2 regions of the Massilia sp. LXY-5 genome follow, and region 1 is predicted to be linked to the other one. Evidence: predicted binding sites of a transcription regulator. Region 1 holds the regulator's gene; the other holds the start of a gene.
The links. The regulator sigma-54, encoded in region 1, starts transcription at its own class of promoters, with help from an activator protein. The targets are predictions, from matches to a motif close to TGGCANGNAANCTGCTTT.
Positions count from the first base shown of each region.

Region 2: the regulator sigma-54 is predicted to act here: its motif matches at 2,115-2,132, upstream of ACI48I_RS13000 (CmpA/NrtA family ABC transporter substrate-binding protein).

Region 1 is NZ_JBNNEH010000007.1:83,975-87,382, forward strand. It holds gene lptC (LPS export ABC transporter periplasmic protein LptC) at 1-50, shown strand, start outside; gene lptA (lipopolysaccharide transport periplasmic protein LptA) at 66-656, shown strand; gene lptB (LPS export ABC transporter ATP-binding protein) at 656-1,417, shown strand; gene ACI48I_RS21615 (RNA polymerase factor sigma-54) at 1,456-2,922, shown strand; gene hpf (ribosome hibernation-promoting factor, HPF/YfiA family) at 2,986-3,342, shown strand.
Region 2 is NZ_JBNNEH010000003.1:908,680-912,087, reverse strand. It holds gene ntrB (nitrate ABC transporter permease) at 1-663, opposite strand, end outside; gene ACI48I_RS13000 (CmpA/NrtA family ABC transporter substrate-binding protein) at 692-1,897, opposite strand; gene ACI48I_RS12995 (hypothetical protein) at 2,305-2,655, shown strand; gene ACI48I_RS12990 (bifunctional diguanylate cyclase/phosphodiesterase) at 2,893-3,408, shown strand, end outside.

The DNA of each region.
Region 1 (3,408 bases):
GCGGCCAGATCGTCTATCCGCCGCGTACGAGCCCCGCACCCAACCAATAACAGGAACGAGCCCTAATGAAAAAAATCTTCGCCGCCGCCTTCCTTTCGCTGCTGTCGCTGACGGCAGCCCACGCCGAGCGCGCGGACTCGCTCAAGCAGGCCGTCATCAACTTCGATTCGCTCGACGTCGACGAAGTCACGCAGACGCGCATCCTGACGGGGAATGTGGTCCTCACGCGCGGCACCCTGATCCTGAAGTCGGACCGCGCGCTGCTCAAGGAAACCCCGGAAGGCTACATGAACGTCACGCTTACTTCGAACCCGGGGCGCGTGGCGACCTTCCGCCAGAAGCGCGACGGCGGCCCGGACCTGTGGGTCGAAGGCCAGGCCGAGCGCATCGAATACGACGAGCGGGTGGAACTCGTGAAACTGTTCTCGAAGGCGATCGTGAAGGAACTCGAGAACGGGCGCCTGACGAACGAACTCGATGGCGCCTACATCTCCTACGACAACCGCAAGGAAGTGGCCACCGTGCGCAACGACGCCAGCGGCGAGACCAAGTCCGGCGGCGGCCGCGGCACCCTGATCATCGCGCCGCGCCGCACTGCGCCCGCCGCGGCTCCAGCGGTGGCTCCGGCAGCGCCGGCAGCACCAGGAAAGAAATAATGAAAGATGCACGCGACAACCGCAGCACCCTGGTGGTGCGCGGACTGCAAAAAAGCTATGGCAAGCGCCTGGTCGTGCGCGACGTCTCGCTGGAGGTCGGCTGCGGCGAAGTCGTCGGCCTGCTCGGCCCCAACGGCGCCGGCAAGACCACCTCGTTCTACATGATCGTCGGCCTGGTGCCGTCGGACGCCGGTACCATCGAGATCAATGGCGCCAACATTTCGAGCCTGCCGATCCACCGGCGCGCGGTGATGGGCCTGTCGTACCTGCCGCAGGAAGCCTCGGTGTTTCGCAAGCTGACGGTGGAAGACAATATCCGCGCCGTGCTCGAACTGCAGCGCGACGACAACGGCAAGGCGCTGACGAAGGATGCCATCAATACGCGCCTCGACTCGCTGCTGGCCGAACTGCAGATCGAGAAGCTGCGCGAGAACCCGGCCCTGTCGCTGTCGGGCGGCGAGCGGCGCCGCGTCGAGATCGCGCGCGCGCTGGCGACCAATCCGCGCTTCGTGCTGCTCGACGAACCGTTCGCCGGCGTCGACCCGATCGCCGTGATCGAGATCCAGCGCATCGTGCGCTTCCTGAAGGAACGCGGCATCGGCGTCCTGATCACCGACCACAATGTGCGCGAGACGCTCGGCATCTGCGACCGCGCCTACATCATCAACCAGGGCGCGGTGCTGGCGTCGGGACGTCCCGACGACATCATCGCCGACGAGTCGGTACGACGCGTCTACCTGGGCGAACACTTCCGCATGTAGCAAGGCTGTAGCAACAACACGGGACACCAAGCGGCACCATGAAACAATCCCTGCAACTCCGGACTTCGCAGCACCTGGCGCTCACGCCGCAGCTTCAGCAGTCGATCCGCCTGCTGCAGCTCTCCACCCTCGAACTGCATCAGGAGATCGAGCAGATCCTGTCCGATAACCCGCTGCTCGAACGGCTCGACGACCCGCTCGACCACTCGGTGCGCCTGCTGGCCGACGGCGCGATCAACAGCGCGCCGGCGCAAGCCGAGGCGCCGGCGCCGAACAACGAGGAGGGCGCCCCTGCGCCCGAGGCGGCCGAGGGCGGCGAAGGCGGCGAGGTCGAACGCGGCGAGTCCGAGGGCGACTGGGGAGAGGGTTCGCGCGCATCGAGCGGCGACGGCGACGACGACGGCCGCCCGCAGCTCGGCGCGGTCGGCGTGACCCTGCGCGAGCATCTGTGCGAGCAGATTCGCGTGACGGGCGTCACGGCGCGCGACCGCGCGCTGGCCGAACTCGTGATCGACGCGATCGACGACAACGGCTACCTGGAGGAGCAGCTCGACGAGATCCATGCGCGCTTGCCGGAGGAGCTCGAGGTCGAGATGGACGAACTGCGCTGCGCGCTGGCGCTGGTGCAAAGCCTCGACCCGGTCGGCGTCGGCGCGCGCAGCGCATCCGAATGCCTGGCGCTGCAGATCCGCGCGATGCCGGGCGTGCCGCTGGTGACGCGGCGCATGGCCCTGAAAATCGTCGAGGGGTATCTGAGCTGGTTCGCGCAGCGCGAATTCACGAAACTGAAAAAAGCGCTCGACTGCGACGACGAGGACCTGCGCGAGGCGCAGGCCGTGATCCGCCAGTGCAATCCGCATCCCGGCGCCGCCTTCGCATCGAGCGTCTCGGATTACGTCGTACCGGACGTTATTGTCCGCAAGTCGAAGGGCGGCTGGAGCGTCTCGCTGAACAACGAAGTGATGCCGCGCCTGCGTGTGAACAACGTCTATGCGAATTTGCTCAAGCAGGGAAAAGGCGAAGGCCAGATGAGCGCGCAGCTGCAGGAAGCGAAGTGGCTCATTAAAAATATGCGCCAGCGTTTCGACACGATCCTGCGTGTTTCGCAGGCAATTGTGGAGCGCCAGAAGAACTTTTTCAGCCATGGCGCGGTTGCCATGCGTCCCCTTGTGCTTCGCGAGATAGCTGATACACTAGGACTACACGAGAGCACAATTTCTCGCGTGACAACTCAAAAATTCATGCTGACCCCGCACGGCATGTTTGAGCTGAAGTATTTCTTCGGAAGCCATGTCGCCACCGAAGCGGGGGGCGAAGCATCGTCTACGGCGATACGGGCGCTCATTGCGCAACTGACAGGAGCAGAAGACCCAAAGAACCCATTATCCGACAGCAAGATCGCGGAAATGCTCGGTGAACAAGGGATGGTCATTGCGCGCCGCACGGTTGCAAAATACCGCGAGGCACTCAAGATTCCTCCCGTCAGTCTCCGCAAATCCTTGTAACAGCGGCCCCCATGCGCACTCCCTGCGCGGCGCGGCGGCCGCTACATTTTCAAAGGAGTGTGTATGAATCTCACCATCAGTGGCCACCACCTCGACGTCACCCCCGCCATCCGTGAATACGTACAGAACAAGCTCGAACGCATCACCCGCCATTTCGATCAAGTGATCGATTCCCACGTCATCCTCGCGATCGACAACCTCACCGAAAAAGACAAACGACAGAAGGCCGAGATCAACCTGCGCGTCTCCGGCAAGACCGTACACGTGGAAAGTGTGGCGCAAGACCTGTATGCGGCGATCGATCTCCTGATGGACAGGCTCGATCGCCAGGTGATGAAATACAAGACGATGTTGAAGGACCATAGTCGTGAGGCGCTCAAGCGCCTGCCTGAAGGCGGAGAGGCTGCTGCTGCGATCTGATCGCGCATCGAGCACCGTCTGAACGAGGGCGCCGGAAGGCGCCCTTTTCATTTTGTGCGGTGGACG
Region 2 (3,408 bases), on a different contig from region 1:
GACCTTCCATTCGGACAGGTTCAGCACGCGCGCGACGTTCATGTAGTCCTGCGGCACGCGCTGGACGCCCACCGCGGTATTGATCACCATCGGCCAGATCGAGCAGATGAAGATCGACCAGATCGCCGCCGGGTCGGCCGACTTGAAGACCAGCAGGCCGATCGGCAGCCAGGCCAGCGGCGACACCGGCTTGAGCAGGCTGATGATGGGACCGAACATGCTGGCCGCAAAACGCACCCGGCCGATGACGAAGCCCAGCGGAATGCCGATCAATGCGGCCAGGCCGAAACCGAGCGCCACCCGTTTCAGCGAGGCCAGCACGTTCCAGCCGATACCCTGGTCATTCGGGGTATTGCGGTAGAACGGATCGGCGAACAGCACCAGCGCTTCCCTGAAGGTCGCCAGCGGCGACGGGAAGGCGCTGTTGCGGGCGGCGATGATTTGCCAGGCTAGCACCACCAGCGCGATGCCGGCCAGCGGCGGCAGGACCAGTTTCACCGCCGCGGAGAACGACCGCCCCGCCAGCGGGCGGCGCGCTGCCGGCGGCGCCGCAGTGGACGCTGGAAGGGGCCGGGCCGGCTGCCCGGCGTTCATGGCGAGGATATCGGCTGCGGTGACCGCAGGCGGCAGTTCCTGCGCTTCGGATTTCAGCATGGCGCTCATGGTGTTTCCTTCTCTGGCGGGATCATGGTCAGACCTTGATCTTGAACGAGGCGGCGTAGGATTTCGGGTTCCTGCCGTCCCAGACGGAGCCGTCCATCAGTTTCGAGCTGCGCAAGGGACTTTTCGGCACCGGCGTGCGCGTCATGGTGGCGGCTTCCTTGTACAGCTCGACCTGGTTGACCGCCGTGGCCACGGCCAGGTAGTCCGGATCTTCCTTCAGCAGGCCCCAGCGGCGGTGCTGGGTCATGAACCACATGCCGTCCGACAGCCAGGGGAAGTTGACGGCGCCCTCGTTGTAGAACTTCATGTGGTTCTGGTCGTCCCAGGTCCTGCCCAGGCCGTTCTGGTAGCGGCCCATGATGCGCTGGTCGATCGCATCCTTGCTGGTATTGACATAGGACTTGGCGGCGATGACCTCGGCCATCTTGTTCTTGTTGGCCAGCGAAGCGTCGATCCATTTGCCGGCTTCGAGGATGGCGGCCATCATGGCGCGGCAGGTATTCGGATTTTTTCTGGCGAAGTCCAGCGTGCAGCCCAGCACCTTTTCGGGGTGGTCGCGCCAGATGTCCTGGGTGGTGGCGGCCGTGATGCCGATGCCGTCCATGATGGCGCGGTGCCCCCAGGGCTCGCCCACGCAGAAGCCGTCCATGTTCCCGACCCGCATATTGGCGACCATCTGCGGCGGCGGCACCGTAATGACCTTGGCGTCCTTCATCGGATCGATGCCGTTGGCCGCCAGCCAGTAGTACAGCCACATCGCATGGGTGCCGGTCGGGAAGGTCTGGGCGAAGGTGTAGTCGCGTTTGTCCGTCCGCATCAGCTTCGCCAGCGAGGCGCCGTCGGTCGCGCCTTTGTCGGCCAAGTGCTTCGACAGCGTGATGGCCTGGCCGTTGTTGTTCAGGCCCATCAGCACCGCCATGGCCTTCGCCTGGCCGCCGATCCCCATCTGGACGCCGTACAGCAGGCCGTACAGCACGTGGGCGGCATCCAGATCGCCGTTGGACAGCTTGTCGCGCACGCCGGCCCAGGAGGCTTCCTTGCTGAGCACGAACTTGACGCCGTATTTTTTATCGAGGCCCAGGACCGAGGCCATCACGACCGACGCGCAGTCGGTCAGCGGGATGAAGCCGATCCTGATTTCCTCTTTCTCCGGCTTGTCCGAGCCCGCTGCCCACACGCCGCCGCTTGCCAGGCCCAACAGGCTGCCTCCCGCCAGCAGGCCTGCGCCATGCATGAGGTTCCTGCGCGTGGGATTCACCTCGTCGGCGCCCGCTGGCACGGTGTTCTTCTCTTGAAGCTTCTGATTTTCCATCGCAAATCCCACATGTAGTCACGGCAAAAAAAAACGTCCACCCCAACACGAACGGATTCATGTTTCGGTAGACGTCGTTGTCCTGTGGACCCGCCGCCATTGGCAGGACACACGTGCGCTTCATTGCGCTCGTGTTCAACATGCAATGTTCGTGCCACTGCGCTTCATACAGGAGAGCGGCATGCGGCCACCGGGCCGGCGCACCGCGCGCTTGCGCCGACGCCGCACCAGGATTGCACAGCGCATCATTTTGGACGGGAGCTTTCCGCGACTGCCCGGGTCAAACCGCATGCACCCGTAGCGCTCCACCTTCACCGAAGGAGACTGCCATGCGTACCCTGCTCTGCCTCGTCTTCGCCTGCACCCAGGCTGCCGCTGTCGCCGCCGCACCGATCGACCAAGGAGAGGCCGAAGACCTGAAACACGATATCGCCGGCGAGTACCGGCTCGAGACGGGACGCAGCGTGCGCCTGTCGGTTCTCGATGGGACACTGTATATCGACCTTGACAATGCCGGGCGCAAGGCACTGCATCCGGTTGCGCCGAACCTGCTCGCCTCGCGCGACGGGTCCCTGACGGTGGAATACCTGCCGGCGGGTTCGGTCGAGCGCATCCGGATCCGGCACGAACGTTTCCCCGCCGGGCAACGGCTCGGTATGCTTCGCACCGCCGGACGCTAGCCCTGCGGCGGGCATCCGCCGGCAGCCACGGCGGGCGCTCAGGCGTCCTCATGGAGGGCCATGCGGCTGCGGGCGCAGTTCTTGAGCGGAACTGTTCTGTTTTCGCGTGCCGCCCTTACGCGCCTTATTGCATAATTCGGATACGTGCGCGGCTCCGCCGTGCCCTCGCTTTCCAACGCACTGACGAAGCCACATGACCCGGTTCCCACGCCTACGAGGCCAAACGATGCGTCCGAGATGACCGATCGCCACCCTTCCGCGCCCTCCGCAGCGCCGCCTCCGAAGCCCGGTCCGTATCCGCCGGCCAGCCTCAGCGCCCTCGTGGTGTTGCTGATCCTGACCCTGGTCCTCGGCACCGCGGCCATGCTCAAGGTCAGCTACGAGGACACGATGCGCCAGCAGAAAACCACGCTGCGCAACCTGGCGATCGCGTTTGCCGCGCAGACCGAAGTCGTCGCCCAGGCCGTCGACGAGACCATTCGCCAGGTCCAGCGCAGCTATGCGTCGGCATCGGGCCAGGCGCCGGTGCGGCTCGACTATTTCGACGGCCAGGGCGTCGCGCGCGAATACCTGCTGGGACTGTACGTCTTCGACCTGAACGGACGGCCGCTGGCAAGCGCCACGCCGGCCGGTGCCGCTGTGCGCGCACCCGCGCCGGCCGCTCCTGTCGCCGCGGTCCTGCGCGACGATGCGATGCACGTCGCCATCACCTCGGTCGACAAAGCGACCGGCCGCGGCGTGATCAACGTCGCC